DNA from 2 places in the Caballeronia sp. KNU42 genome. Region 1 is predicted to be linked to the other one. Evidence: predicted binding sites of a transcription regulator. Region 1 holds the regulator's gene; the other holds the start of a gene.
What was found. The regulator FliA, encoded in region 1, starts transcription of late flagellar genes. The targets are predictions, from matches to a motif close to CTAAAGTTTNNNNNNNNNNNGCCGNTA.

Region 1 (7,841 bases):
GACGTCATAGCGCCAGCCGTGATACGGGCACGCAAGCAAGCCGCCCGTCACCGAGCCCATCGACAACTGCGCTCCACGATGCGGACAACGGTCGCGCCAGACGTGGACATCGGTGGAAATATCGGGCTGCGCTGCCGGATCGTCAGATACCGATGCGTCGCGCCAGACCACCAGCCGCTCCCCTGCCACCACAAACCCACGCAATTCCCCGGCGGGCACATCGGCGCTATTACAGACAGGCAGCCATTCGCCGAGCAGCGCGGCATCGGGCACGGAGTGGGCGTCATCGGCAGCACTCACGCTGCCAGCGGAAGAAGCAAATTCAGAGGGTTGCATCGGACGTCGAAAAACCTGCTTAGTAAATAACGATCAACTAACGATCAACCAACCCGACAAACATCGATTCGAAATGAAGCCGGACAGAACCGCAAGCCGCCAAAACACCCTAACGTGCTGAATGCATCCCGCTCCGTTCGAAATCGATCGCAACAAGTCAGCATTAATCAGCCATGAATCTAGCCGATTCGTGCGCTTTTCGGTCACTTTTCAACGACGCAGTACGATTGCAATTCTGCAACACGCAGGCACTGTAGAAAAACGGCAGAAAAACTGCAGAAAACGCGGCATCGATCAGCACTTCGGCATCACCTTCGACATCACATCAGGGAGATTCAGAATGGGGCAGGCGAAGGACCCCTTGCACCGGCAGCGCGGTTACGTGTGGTCGCCGCATCACGATCCGGAAAAAGAGCAGGCGACGCTGCGAGTCATACTGGGCGGCCTCGCAGCGGCAGTCTACGGTGTGCTGGCGTGGTTCGATCCGACGCCCGCCGCCATCGCCAGTTTCCATGCGCTCGCGCTCTGCCTGATCTATGGCGTCGCGACCCGGCTAATCATCAGCAAAATGCAGCGGCAGTCGGATCTGCGCCTCGCTTGCACAACGGTCGCCGATCAGGTCCTGCTCACCGTGGTTCTCGGCGCCGGAGGCGCGCTCACCTTGCCCATGCTGTGGGCCGTTTTCCTTTTTCTGATCGGCGCGGCCGGGCGTTACGGCAAGCGCACGCTGGCGTTGTCGTGTGGAACGGCGCTACTGGGTATCGTCGCGTTGTCCGTCCTGCAGCCCTGGTGGATGATCAATCAGCTCGCGGCGCTCGGGATTGGCCTAAGCGTCCTTGGGGCATCGATCTATCTCGCGGTGCTGATCGGCCGCCTGGGCAGCGCGAACCGCGACCTCGCGTTGAAGGCCGGTACCGATCCCCTCACGGGCTTGAGCAACCGCTACATGCTGGAACAGACCATCGGCCGGGCGGTGATGGCGATATCGACGGGACAGGAAGGCGCGACCGCGCTGCTGCTGATCGATCTCGACGGCTTCAAGGAAGTCAACGATACCTACGGCCACGAAGTCGGCGACGTCGTGCTGCAAACTTTCGCGGCGCTGCTGGCAAGAAGAGTAAGAACCACCGACACAGTCGCGCGCCTCGGCGGCGACGAATTCGTCGTACTGGCGCGGCACGTGACCGGCAACCACGCCGTGCAGACGGTGGCGAACGGCGTACACGCGGTGCTGGCGGAAATGAAGTCGGTGCAGGACCGGGTGATGAATGTATCGGCGAGTATTGGCGCGTGCCTGATCTCGCCGGACCTGAGCCCCGGTTACACGGATATTGCCGCGCTGATGCGCGCAGCGGATCGTGCAATGTATCGCGCCAAGGCGCGAGGCAAGGGCCAGACAGTATTCGCCGACAGCGCGGATTTCGAAACCTGAACTACGTTTATCTGCCGGGGCTCAAGCTTCCACGCCCGACCAAGCCTGTTCCCGCAACTTCGCCCGCAGCCGTGCAACAGCCTGGCTATGCAACTGGCACACACGCGATTCGCTGACTTCCATCACCGCGCCAATTTCGCGCAGGTTCAAGCCCTTCTCGTAATACAAGCTCATCAGCAGCTTTTCGCGTTCCGGCAATTTATCGATGGCGTCAACCAGCGCCGAGCGCAAGCTGCCGTCGAGCAACGCGGACAGCGGGTCGGCTTTATCGACGCAATAACGGTCGAGAAACGGCTCGTCATCGGAAGACCGGTCGAAGTCTTCGTAATAGATCAACTGGCTGCCATGCAGATCCTGCAGCATGGCCTGGTATTCAATCAGCGGCATGTTCAGGTGCTCGGCCACTTCCTGTTCGCTCGCGGACCGGCCGAGATGCTGCTCGACCTTGTGCACAGCGGACTCCACTTCGCGCGAGGTCTTGCGCATGCTGCGCGGCAGCCAGTCGTTGGCGCGCAACTCGTCGAGCATCGCGCCGCGAATCCGCTGGCTGGCGTAGGTCTCGAACTGAGCGCCCTGATCTTCCTTATAGCGGCCGGCCGCATCGAGCAAGCCGATCATGCCGGCCTGGATCAGGTCGTCCAGATCGACGCTGGCCGGCATTTTCGCCACGAGCTGCAGTCCGAGCCGGCGCACCAGCGGCGCGTAGCGGGTCAGGACTTCCGACTGTGACAGTTTTCCCTGGGCGTTATACATCGCATTCACCTTGTTCCTTCTCTTGCGGCATCACACGGACGCGGGACTGCTCATCGCGCGCTGCATCAATGGCGTTTCGGCGCGACGTACCGCGCCGGAGTTGATCGAACGCTCTACCTCTTGCTGCGTTTCCGCTCGCAAGGACTGCACGGGCCATTCAAACTGCGACGCTTGCGGCATCGGCCAGTACTGCAATTCAGCGGCAATCTGCCGGTAATCCCGGGCCGCTGCCGTCGCCGGGAATGCTTCCACCGCGCAACGCGACAGCTCGTGCGCCCGCGCCACGCGCGGATCTTCAGCCACGCAGCCCGCCGGCATGAGCTGCACCGCGAGATAGCGGCCGGCGACGCCCGCGAGGTTATCGAAAGCGATTTGCGCATCGGCGCCGTTCTTCACGTGATTCACGACGACCCGGAACCGCCCGATAGCGTGTGCGTAATGCAGACGCTTGATGCAGGCGTACGCCTCGGTGATCGCGGCAGGCGCTACGCGCGTCACGATCACGAAGTCGTGCGCTTGCACGGCCAGATTCGACAACGCGCCGCTACGGTCAAGCTGGGTATCGATCAGGACCACATCGGCGGGTCCGTCGAGCAGCACCCGGCAATGCGCGGCGTCCTGGCTGATGCGTTCGTCGCGAGGCGCGGCGATCACCGAAAAGCCGAACGGCGTGCGCGTGACGGCGTCCTGCAAGAAACGCTTGCCGGACAACACGGCGCCCAGCGCGCCGTTGTCGGGCACCTTCGCCAGCCGGCTCACCGACAACGCGTTATGGCGCTCATCGATTACCAGCACATCCTTACCTTGCGCGGCGAGCGCGCAGGCGAGGTTGACGACCGTCGAGGTATTGCCGGTTCCCCCCAATCCACCTGCCGGGGCGCCGCACACCGCCACGACCCGGGAGCCGTTGCGTGTCAGCAGACGGCGCAAGCCTTCAGCCTGATCGGACACGAACTTATCCAAAGTGAACCTCATGCAGTTCGGTGGAAGCGCGCGCTGAGAGCGCGGACAGGAGCGGCGGCACATCATCGTCTTGCGGCACGAACGGCGAGCCGTCGCGCGGGATGCAGAAGGCGCTTTTAATCAGGAAACGCTTGGTCGCGACGTACAGGTTTTCCGGCACCTTCTGACCCGTCGATACGTAATGCACGGGCAGCTTGTAGCGGATCACGGTGTCGAGTACGCCACCCAGGTTCGTGGCTTCGTCGAGCTTGGTCAGGATGCAGCCCGCGAGCGGCGCCTGGTCCGGATTGCTCTGATAGGCCTGCACGACTTCGTTCAACGTATCGCCGTGGCTGGTTGCGTTCAGCAGCAGCAGGCGCTGCACCGGATGGCCGGCGCCGCACAACATGGCGATGTGATCGGAGACAGTACGGTCGCGCTGGCTCATGCCAATGGTGTCGATCAGCACGATGTGCTTGTTACGCAGTTCCGAAAGCGCGAGTTGCAGGTCGCTTGCGTCTTTCACCGCATGCACCGATACCCCGAGGATCTTGCCGAAAATACGCAGTTGTTCGTGCGCGCCGATCCGGTAGCTGTCGGTGGTGAGCAGCGCGACCTTGCTGGCGCCGAAGCGCATCACGCAGCGCGCGGCGAGCTTGGCGGTGGTGGTCGTCTTGCCCACGCCCGTCGGGCCCATCAGCGCGAAAACGCCGCCGCGGTTCATCATCGATTCTTCGCTGTCCATGACGGGCAGGTTGTTCTCGAGCACTTGCTGGACCCATTGCATCGACTCTTCGGCTTGTTCGATCTCCGGCATGTTGTCGATCAGCAGACGGACCAGCTGCGCTGAGAAACCGGCCGCGAACAGGCGCTTGGTCAGCGCGGCGTGATTCGGGCTGCGGCGCTGGCGATCGCCCCACAGCAAGCCGGCGAAGTGCTCTTCCATCATGCCGCGCATCGACGAAAGTTCATTCATGACGGTGTCGTTCACGACTTGCTCCATGCGCGTGCGGATGGCTTCGGTCACGGCTGCAGCGGCCGACGCCGGCAGGCCCGCGAACGCGCCTTCCTGCATCGAGCTGGCGGTTTGGGCCGCCGGGGTTTGGATTTGGTGCTGGGTTGCTGCGTGCAGTTGCGCGGTTTTTTGTTCCGCCCGGCGAGCGGCGGCTTGCGCTGCTTCGCGGGTCCATCCGTGGGCTTGCGCGGAGTCCTGCGGCGTGACGGTCACGGGACTGCCCAAGCCCTTCGCAATTGCGGCTGACGCGCTCAGCGTGCGTTGCTGCGCACTTTCAGCCGCTGACTGAGCTACCCGGCGCGCATGCTCGATCAGCCAGGGATTCGATTCGGCCATCGTGCGCGACGTGTCGTCCACTTGCGCTTCGGGCTCCATATCATCCAGCGGTTCGGGATTGGCGCCGAATACCGATGAAAAGACATCGCCGCTTGCGTACGCGTTCGAACCTGAATTCGAATTCAGGTGAGACGGCGCGTGGGACTGCAATTGCGGTTGCGAATGTGACTGCGAATGTGACTGATTCCCGGCCGACTCCCGCAGTTTCATCTCGCGATGCTGGGCGGCGGCTTTCGGGGAGATCTTCGCGAGATCGCCGTCAGCGACCGCGACGATCTCGACGCTGCCGTCTTCGGTTACCCGATTCGACAGCACGACCGCATCGGGGCCCAGTGCTTCACGGACGAGCCGAAACGCTTCACGACTCGTGGCACCGATGAATTTGCGGATGTTCAATTTATCCCCCGATGAGCTCGCGCTCACATTGATCTGTTGCGGTTGACCGGTAGCCCCTGGTTTTGAGCGACGTACCGTTTTCCAGTGAATGAATTATTGCAAGGGTGGCTGGCGGGCCATCGGCTGATAAGAGCCGGGAAAGCGGGGTAATTCGGGAGATCGATGGCGGGGGCGGCGCACGGGCTGCATCGCAGAGGTGCATGCCGGATCAAACATCAGACAATTGCGGTGATGTGGGCCGCGACTGGATCAAAAACTTCAAGAATCGTTTCATTACCCGTTGTGTTATTCCGCCGCAGGGCCGTGATGATTATTTCGCGTGCCGCTTTATTCTCGCGCAACACAGTGCCGGCTGGTTCGTGATAATAATTATATTAAGTTTTTGAAACGACTTTAATCAACCATGGAAATCGATGAACAATGGTTAAGTCGATGAAATATCTATCGTCCATCAAGCCGAACCTACCTATAATAAATCGAAGGACAATTCAAATAAATTGCAATAGCAGAGCAGGCATTTCACGTCCTGACATTAATCAAGGAATATAAAAATGGCTCAAAAACTATTTCACGCACAACCGTTCCCGCTCCCGTTTGATTCACGCACGACAGCATTGGTCATGATCGACATGCAGCGTGATTTTGTTGAACCGGGAGGCTTTGGCGAGGCATTGGGAAATGACGTCTCCCTGGTGCGCAGCGCGATTGTCCCGTGCGGGAAGGTGCTGAAGGCGGCGCGCGACGCGAAGCTGCTGGTCATCCATACGCGTGAGGGTCACCGCGCCGACTTGGCCGATTGCCCGCCCGCGAAACTGACGCGCGGCGGCAAGACGTTCATTGGCACCGACGGCCCCATGGGCCGCATCCTGGTCCGCGGCGAGGCAGGGCACGACATCATTCCCGAGCTGTATCCGGCGGTGGGCGAACCCATCATCGATAAACCCGGCAAGGGTGCGTTCTATCAAACCGACCTGCAGCTGATCCTGCAAAACCACGGCATCAAGACGCTTATCGTGTGCGGCGTGACTACTGAAGTCTGCGTGACCACCACGGTTCGCGAAGCCAATGACCGCGGCTACGAGTGCATTATTCCGGCGGATTGCGTCGGATCGTACTTCCCGGAATTCCAGAAGTCGGCGCTGGAGATGATCAAGGCGCAGGGCGCAATCTTCGGCTGGGTGGGCGACGCCGCGGCCATTGTCGACGGCCTGCGTGGCTGACAACAGCCGGACAGCCATGGCGCGCCTCCTCACGTTCCCGGTGTGCTCGGTGGGTTATATGGCGGAGCACGGGCCACGCGAGACGCAGCGGTTCTGGGTTCATAGCTGCTTTCAGCACGCCATGAACATGTCGTCGGCGAGTGGCGAATTGCTGACCTTGCTGAGTCCACGCTACCAGAACCTGCCCACGGCGATCAGGCTTGCCACGCCGCCTGGCTGGGATTGGCGCCATCAGGCGCATTCCCGGGAGCCCATCACGCTCGAGAACAACGAGTTGCGCGGGACACTCTGGCGCGCCAACCTGGACCGGGCGCCATGCTGGCGGCCCGGAACGGAGCGGGTGCAGGGCGGCCATTCGCCGAACGCGCTGCTGACGGCTTATCCGTTACTGGCGAGCCAGTTGCTGGAGTACTGCATGGAGCGCGAGGTCCGCAGCAACCTGCAATTGCTGCCGGGCTGGCCGCCGGGTGGGCGCATACCGCGCCTGAACCCCGGCGACGCAAAGGCGGAGTTGGAAAGCAGCGTCTCGGAACTGATTGGATACGGCGCAGGCCTGACGCCGGATGGCGATGACTACCTGCTGGGCTATCTGGCGTCGTTATGGCCATGGCAGCATCTCGGCGTCATATCCAACCATTTGAAACTATTGCGTCCGGCAATCAAGAGTCAGCTTCACCGGACCACCAGTATCAGCCGGCATTATCTCGCGCTCGCGTTGCAGGGACATTATTCACAGTCGATTGACCATTTGACGTCTGTCCTGATTCACGGAAGCACGCCGGCGGAAATAAAACTTTCGGCAATCAACGTCATGAAATTCGGCTCGTCCTCTGGCGCAGATTGTCTTGGAGGTTTCCTGCACGGAATAAGAGCGCTTGGAAAAGTGCAGCTGAAAGAAATGAACTGATCTTTAATATGGATTAGCCGAAAACGATTATCGAGTTAATCAGATTGATGGCACCCGGCGCGTGCAACGCCGGGTTCGCCAGGCGAGCACTCGGCCGAAATCTGGACCAGGCAAGTGTAACGATTACCGGAAGCTGAAATGAGCATAAGAACCAAAGTCTTCAAGAACATGTATCAGGACTCCGTTTCCCTGATGCAGATATCCGCGCACATCTCGAAGCTGGCTGGCATCGAGCAGGCGTCGGTGGTGATGGGAACCAGCACCAATCTGGCGCAATTGCGCGATGCGGCGCTGGATGACGGCTGCACCGCCGGGCCGAACGATCTCGTGATCGCGGTACGCGGCGAGATCGCGGCGTGCGATGGCGCGCTCGTTATTGCGGAAGAGCGGTTGAACAGCAAGCCGGAGGAGTCGAGCGGCGACGGCGTGCGTCCGCCGCCGCTCGCCAGCCTCGAAATGGCAGTGGAACAGCAGGCGGCATCGAATCTCGCCTTGATCTCGGTC
Region 2 (7,841 bases), 320 kb from region 1:
TGCGCTTCATCGATCACGAAACAGCACACGGCGACGATATCGTCAGAGGACACATCCGAGTCGAGCCACAACGTCAAATCACTACCCGACTTCAATTCCCCGACGACAGTACCCAGGTTTCCAAGCTCCTCAGTCAGCAGAGCCTGGTCCTTCTCCCCCACCCCCCGTAGCGTAATTTTCAGGTGAGGACCTTCTTGCCCGGCGCTTTCAGCACCGTGGCTTGCATCGGGTGCAGCCGGAAACTCGGCCCATTCGCCGTCTTCCTCGACCGCCTCGTTCGCTTGCTCGACGACGTGCGGCGGCGGTTCGTTCGGGCCGAGCGCCAGCGCGACTTGCGCGAGATCCTGCGCGATCGCGGCGGCTTCCGTGAACGACGGCTGCGGCTGCGCAACTTCCGCCGCGGCGACGGCGCCGTCAGCCGGATCGTTGTCCCGCAAGTACTCAAGCTTTGCGCAGATCGCCTTCGCGGCCGCTGCGTCCGGTTCAGCACTGGCGCGATACGCGCCGAGCTGATCCGACAGCACGTCCTTCGTTTCAAGGAACGTATCGATCATGTCGCGACGCAGGACCAGCTCGTTATTGCGCGCCCGATCGAGCAACGACTCGAGGATGTGCGTGGTCTCGGTCAGCGCCGAAAAACCGAACGTGGCCGCGCCGCCCTTGATCGAATGCGCCGCGCGGAAGATCGCACCGAGATCTTCGGGATCGGGGTTCGCCAGATCCAGCGCGAGCAGCAACTGCTCCATGTCCGCGAGCAGCTCGTCGGCTTCGTCGAAGAATGTTTGATAGAACTGCGTAATGTCGAGTGTCATGCCTGGGTCACCACGGGATGCCTTGTCTGTCGTCGCTATGCGCGTCGTAAAAGCTGATGTTTTCTTCGTGCCTGATGCTTCATGCAAAAACGGTTTGCTTCAGTGCGGGTGTTCCGCTCCCGACAACGTGACGACCAGTTCGGTCAGCATGTCAGGGTCGAACGGCTTTTCGAGCCAGCCGGTCGCGCCCACTGCGCGCGCGGCGGCTTTGAAGGGCTCGCCCGACTCGGTTGTCAGCACGAGGATCGGCGTATTCGCATACGCACGATGCCCGCGCAATTTTCCGATCAGCTCCAGGCCGCTCATTGCCGGCATGTTCTGGTCGGTGATCACGAGATCGAACTGTTCGGCGAGCGCCGCTTCGTACGCTTGCGCCCCATCTAAAGCCACCACCACGCGATACCCCGCCGCGACAAACGTCGCCGAAAGGATTTGCCGCATGGCAGCCGAGTCGTCGACAGCCAGAATGTTCTTGATCATGATGTTTGCAGCCCTCTGTCCGATGTTCTTGTCGTGCCTCTGGTGCTCTCGTGTTCTCGTGAGCGTGTGTCCTGGTGCAACCGTCACGGCGCAGCCGGCTTGGCCGGTAATGCCGGCGCCAGCGAGCCGAAGTTGGGCTTGAGCTCGCCCGGGCCGCCTGCGTTGCTGGTAATCGTGGTCGCCGGCTGGTCCTCGCGCGTCATGGACTCTTCCGACTTGTGGTTCAACACAAGGATGCTGATGCGCCGGTTCTCGGGATCGAAAGCATCCTGCTTGTTCAGGTTCTGCGTCGATGCAAGTCCAAGCACCCGCAATACCTTCGACTCGTCCATGCCGCCCGAGATCAGCTCGCGCCGCGAAGCGTTCGCGCGGTCCGCCGACAGCTCCCAGTTGCTGTAACCCTTTTCACCGCCCGCATATTGCGTGGCGTCGGTGTGTCCCTGCACCACGATCCGGTTCGGTACGTCGTTGAGCGCCTTGCCGATCTCGCGCAGGATGTCGCGCATGTAGGGCTCGACGTTATTGCTTGCGAGCGCGAACATCGGGCGCTTCTGGGTATCGACAATCTCGATGCGCAGACCCTGCTGCGTCGAATCAATCCGGATCTGCTGCCTGAACTGGCGCAACACCGGGTTTGCTTCAATCGCGGCCATCAGCTTGACCTGCAGGTCGTGCAGGCGAGCCAGGTCGCGCCGTTCGAGTTCACCTTGCGCCGCTCTCAACGTCTGTTCGTCGAGCCGCTGCACGTGCCGCGTACCGTCGCTCATGCGGGTCGTGCCCGGCTCGGGGCTTGAAATATCGCGCCCGCCGCCATTGATGATGCTGGAGTCCATGCCGCTACCCTGCCCGCCCATGATCGCGTTCTTCAGCGGCATGTTGAAATACTCGGCAATCCCCTGGCGCTGCACCGGCGAGACCGCGCTCAGCAGCCACATCAGCAAGAAAAACGCCATCATTGCCGTCATGAAGTCGGCGTACGCCAGCTTCCAGGCACCACCGTGATGCGATTTCTTGCTCGATACGATGCGCTTGATGAAAATCGGACGATCTTTGTTGGTCGGCATGGCGGGCTCGGGGCGCTCGGTCGCTGAAGGTGCTTACTTCGCCTTCACGCGGCGCACGTGTTCTTCCAGTTCGGAGAACGACGGACGCTCGGTGGAGAAGAGCACTTTGCGGCCGAACTCCACCGCGATAGCCGGCGCGTAGCCGTTCAGGCTCGCCAGGATCGTCACCTTGATGCACTGGAACATCTTCGTCGACTCCGCCACGCGCTGTTCCGCGACGCTCGCGAGCGGGCCGATCAATCCATAGGAAAGCAGGATGCCGAGGAACGTCCCGACCAGCGCCTGCGCGATCATTTCGCCAAGGATGGCCGGCGGCTGGTCGGCCGACGCCATGGTGTGAACCACGCCCATCACGGCCGCGACAATACCGAACGCCGGCATTGCGTCGCCTACCTTGTGCAGCGCCTGCGCCGGGCCTTCGCCTTCCGCGTGATGCGTCTCGATCTCCTCGTCCATGAGGCTTTCGATCTCGAACGCGTTCATGTTGCCGCCGACCATCAGGCGCAAATAATCAGTAAGGAATTCGACGATGTGGTGATCCGCCAGGATCTTCGGGTACTGGCCGAAGATCGGGCTTTTGGAAGGATCGTCGATGTCGGACTCCAGCGTCAGCGTGCCTTCCTTGCGCGCTTTTGCGAGCAGCACATAGAGCAGCGCCATCAGCTCCATGTACACGTCCTTGTTGTACTTGGAGCCCTTGAAGAGCGTCGGGATCACGCGCAGCGTGGACTTGATCGTCTTCATGCCGTTGCCGAGGATGAACGCTCCCACGCCGGCGCCGGCGATCATCAGGATTTCAACGGGCTGGACCAATGCGCCGAGATGGCCGCCTTCCAGCGCATAACCGCCGAAAACGGACAACAGCGTCACTAGTGTTCCGATGAAAATCAGCACAATCGAACCCTCTTGGTTGCATCGGCGAAACCGCCGTTAAGTGGTTTACGGCAAGTGGCGGGAAAACTTTGAAGGGAAATCGCGGATGGGGACAGCGGGTCGGACACCGTGCAGCGTCTTGAGTGGCGGTGCATTCACGCCTCCAAGGCAGTCGGCTGGCGAGCCGGTTCGGCCGCCTTGCTACGCCGCGGGGGCTCGCGTCAGCAAGAAACCCGGGCAAAGATGCCGATTCGAAGCTTACGAATCGGTACCAAGTTGTAAGCAAGCTTTTGCGCTTCGAGATCGGACGAATCGATGTTTCGAGCCGGCCGGGCTGACTGCCTGAGTAACGGCGAACCCAGGTAAATCTTTACGCGGCGAGCATTTAATTTCCCGGGCAAGCGCTGAAGCCAACACAAGAGAGCCATGACCACCATGCCTGCGCGGTGGCACACGCATTGCTGTATTTGGCGTCCTGGGCAATGCATCTTGCACTGCGCAATTTGATGACGAAGGCGCAATCGCTTGCCAAGTAAGGACGTCGGCAATTCGCCCAAGCCTCGTAACGGCCGGTGTTTCGGCCTGTAACAAGGTTAAGCGTTTGAAAAATGACTCGTTGATGCACAGGGTCATCCCGATAATGGGTCGTAAGGGATAACCCGATTCATCCGGGTCCTACTTTCAGGGGGCGGCAGCATTGACGCTGGCCCGTCTGCCAAGGCTTTACCGGTTTTCGTTGTTTTTGTTCCGAAGACTGCGCGTCGAAGCCCTCACGAACAGGAGAGTCACGTTATGCGTATCGCACAAATTGCACCGTTGCACGAAGCGGTCCCCCCGAAGTTTTACGGCGGCACTGAGCGCGTCGTGTCGTATCTGACAGACGCACTGGTTGATCTCGGCCACGATGTGACGCTATTCGCAAGCGGCGACTCGCAAACCAAGGCGAAGCTGGAAGCCGCCTGGCCGCGCGCGTTGCGCCTGGATCCGTCCATCCGCGACTGGAATGCACCGCATGCGCTTCTGCTTGAGAATGTCCGCCGCCGGGCTCATGAGTTCGATGTGCTGCACTTTCACCTCGACTACATGCCGTTCTCGATTTTCTCGCAAATGGACACGCCGTTTCTGACCACGCTTCATGGCCGGCTGGATTTGCCCGAGCTGCAACCTGTGTTCAGCGCGTTTCCTGATGCGTCGGTCGTATCGATCTCGGATTCGCAGCGCGTGCCGCTTCCGCAGGCTGGATGGCTCAACACGATCTATCACGGGCTGCCGGAAAAGTTGCTGACGCCGCAAACGCACAAGAAGCCAGAATATCTCGCGTTCCTCGGCCGTATCTGTCCGGAAAAGCGGGCCGATCTCGCCATCAAGATCGCGGCGCAAAGTGGTCTTCCGCTGAAGATTGCCGCCAAGGTAGACAAGGTCGACCAGGAATACTTCAAGACCGTGATCGAGCCGCTCCTGGCTGAGTCGAAAGCCAGTGTGGAATTCGTCGGCGAGATCAACGAGCAGCAAAAACCCGAGTTCCTGTCGGGCGCCAAGGCGTTGCTGTTCCCTATCGACTGGTCGGAGCCGTTCGGTCTGGTCATGATCGAGGCGATGGCGTGCGGTACGCCGGTGATCGCGTTCAATCGTGGTTCGGTGCCGGAAGTGATCGACCACGGGGTGACGGGCTTCATTTGCGAAGACGTGCAAGGCGCGGTCGGCGCGCTTCAACGCCTGGACGAGCTCTCGCGTACCGAAATTCGCGCGCAATTCGAACGTCGCTTTAGTGCCAAGACCATGGCGCTGAACTACGTCGAAAGCTATACCGCGTTGTTGCAAGCCGCCAGGCGTCCGGTATTGCGCCGGGTGGCGATCGGCTAAGTTATTCGGCTGCCTGGAGACCGGGCGCCGCTTGGAATTGTTCTAAATTACGGCGGCGATTCGATTGGAAACGACGATGAACGTTGGTCGCATCATTCACCCACCGTTTTATTGCAAGGCAAAAAAATCCGCCCTTTCGGGCGGATTTTTTTTGTTGTCATTGATGACGAGATTTTGTTTTACTTTTGTCTGCACTATTCGATGCAGTCACCAAGCACTTTTAAGAATGCGCCTGACTAATCAGGAAGCGCTCTCGATTCTTTCCTGCAATCCATTTCGGCGGTTTGCCGCGGCCGCTCCAGGTGCTGCCTGACTTGGGGTCCTGATAGATCGGCGGCAGCGGCTCCTTCTTGGGAGGCCGGCCTCGACGGACGACTGTCAGTCCCAGATCCTGGGCCGTGAGCCCATATTCGACGATCTTGCGCCTGATATCCGCCAGTACTGCTTCCAGTTCTGCGCGGCGTGCCTCCTCCGCCTGTTCCTGAAGCTTGGCGATCTGCGCCTTGAGCTCGGTGTATTGCGACATTTCCCAATCCTTTCTAATAGCCCGCGATTATTGAGAAGCGTAGCGGCATCGATTAAAAGATGCAACGTTTGAACACGCAATTGCAAAAAGTCCTAATGCGAATGAGAAGAGTCTTGAAACTATAGGGCATTCCTAATAAGAGTTCCGTTAGTTCCTGACGATTTAACAATTGTTGACAACTAGTCCCGAGACTCGGATTACACTGCTTACCCGCCGCAGTGATCCGTACAAATACCCATGGTCACAAGCGTCGGAATTGTTTCGGTTTTTTATATATTTTTAGGAATACGAATCATGCGATTAGGACAGCGCCTCGGCGCAGAAATGTTTGGTACGTTCTGGCTCGTGCTGGGCGGCTGCGGCAGCGCAGTGCTGGCCGCGGGTTACCCTCAACTTGGTATCGGCTTCGCGGGCGTAGCGCTGGCGTTCGGCCTGACTGTTCTCACCATGGCCTACGCCATCGGCCACATTTCGGGTTGCCACCTGAACCCGGCGGTGAGCGTCGGTTTGACGGTCGCAGGACGCTTCCCGGTCCGCGACCTGGTTCCGTACATTGCGGCCCAGGTCGTGGGCGGCGTGATCGGCGCGTACGTGTTGTCGGTGATCGCCAGTGGCGCGCCGGGCTTCGACCTGGTTGCCAGCGGCTTTGCCACCAATGGTTACGGCGATCACTCGCCGGGTCATTACACAATGATCGCAGCGCTCGTGTGTGAAGTCGTGATGACGTTCTTCTTCCTCTTCGTGATCCTGGGCGCCACCGACAGCCGCGCACCAGCCGGGTTTGCGCCAATCGCCATTGGCCTGTGCCTGACGCTGATCCACCTGATCTCGATTCCGGTCACGAATACGTCGGTAAACCCGGCGCGTTCCACGGGCCCTGCGCTGTTCGTGGGCGGCGCGGCGCTGGAACAACTGTGGCTGTTCTGGGTGGCTCCTATCGTTGGCGCCATCATCGCGGGTGTGGTTTATCCGTTGCTGACGGGTGCGAAGAACCGGGCGCTTGCTGCAGCATAAATAAAAAGCGGTGAACACAGATAAAAAACGGGCGCTAAGCGCCCGTTTTTTATTACGCAATTCGTTTTTATCGCGTCGATACGATGCTGCAATATGAATAATCCGCGACAAATGTAATGGCGGCTTACGGCCTGCGAGGGTTTTAAATGTGGGTTTACCTATATGAGGCAGGGGAATTGTCCGACAGACGAGGGCTGGCAAGGCTTTACTGGTATTTACTCTGCGGACAAACCCTGACTTTCAACTTTCGCAGCACTTTCATCTGCTAACAACTCGTCGATACTCGTAAAACAGCCATTGCGTAGATTGGAGTCATGCGACACGCGTCGCCCTAAAAGGAGAACACCATGAAGCGCATCGTCACTCATCTGCTGGTTGCCACCGGTCTCGCGATAGGCGCTGTTGGCGCCGCGCAAGCTCACACGGATCTTTCTATTGGGCTGTCGCTAGGCGTGCCCGGGTATGTGCAACCTGCACCGGTCTATGTCCAGCCCGCGCCGTACTATCAGGCTCCGCCGCCCGTCTGGGGTCATCGGGACGATCGCCGGGGCGGACCGGATCGCGGACGCTGGAACCGTACCGGTTGGGATCACAGTGACCACGGTCACGACGGCTGGAATCGTCGCGGGTAAGTAACGCGAGGTGAAGAAGTTCGTTAAGGGTTGTTCGGACGAAGGGAGCGGCTGATCGAGGCGCTCCCTTTTTTGTTACGGGTTCAGGCTACCCCTGCAATGCCGGCCGACCCCGCATTGAGTGACGGTCTCGGTTGTTCCCGGCGCCTGTAGCCTTCGGTGCTTTATTCGTCAGCTCGAGCCGGCGCGGCGAGCTCATCCGTCATGCCGAACAACGCACGCAATTGATGCGCAACGCCGGCCTCGAAGTTGTTGCCGGTCCGCGGGACATTCGGCAGCCGCTTTTTCAGCGCAGGATTTGCGTTGTTCATCATGAACGGCCGGCCCGCGGTTTCGAGCAGATCGATGTCGTTCATGTTGTCGCCAAAAGCGACACAATGCGCAGTGTCAATATCCAACCGGTCCAACACGAACTGCAACGCCCGCCCCTTCGAGACGTCAGACGTCATCACTTCGAGACAATCCGGCATCGAATAAGTGACGTAGACAGAATCACCGAATTCACGTTCGAGATTCGCCGCAGTCACCTTGAGATCGTCCGGCTCACCGATATACAGCACCTTCGCAATGTTCTCGC

Region 2: the regulator FliA is predicted to act here: its motif matches at 3,296-3,322, upstream of motA (flagellar motor stator protein MotA).

The regions. Positions count from the first base shown of each region.
Region 1 is NZ_CM132388.1:2,862,784-2,870,624, reverse strand. It holds gene ACSOSP_RS12910 (Rieske 2Fe-2S domain-containing protein) at 1-336, opposite strand, end outside; gene ACSOSP_RS12905 (diguanylate cyclase) at 677-1,768, shown strand; gene ACSOSP_RS12900 (RNA polymerase sigma factor FliA) at 1,790-2,521, opposite strand; gene ACSOSP_RS12895 (nucleotide-binding protein) at 2,552-3,484, opposite strand; gene flhF (flagellar biosynthesis protein FlhF) at 3,477-5,210, opposite strand; gene ACSOSP_RS12885 (cysteine hydrolase family protein) at 5,762-6,430, shown strand; gene ACSOSP_RS12880 (DUF2877 domain-containing protein) at 6,447-7,337, shown strand; gene fdrA (acyl-CoA synthetase FdrA) at 7,476-7,841, shown strand, end outside.
Region 2 is NZ_CM132388.1:3,185,512-3,193,352, reverse strand. It holds gene cheA (chemotaxis protein CheA) at 1-812, opposite strand, end outside; gene ACSOSP_RS14395 (response regulator) at 912-1,292, opposite strand; gene motB (flagellar motor protein MotB) at 1,376-2,356, opposite strand; gene motA (flagellar motor stator protein MotA) at 2,390-3,250, opposite strand; gene ACSOSP_RS14380 (glycosyltransferase family 4 protein) at 4,022-5,092, shown strand; gene ACSOSP_RS14375 (H-NS histone family protein) at 5,313-5,618, opposite strand; gene aqpZ (aquaporin Z) at 5,913-6,632, shown strand; gene ACSOSP_RS14365 (hypothetical protein) at 6,980-7,264, shown strand; gene ACSOSP_RS14360 (Cof-type HAD-IIB family hydrolase) at 7,429-7,841, opposite strand, start outside.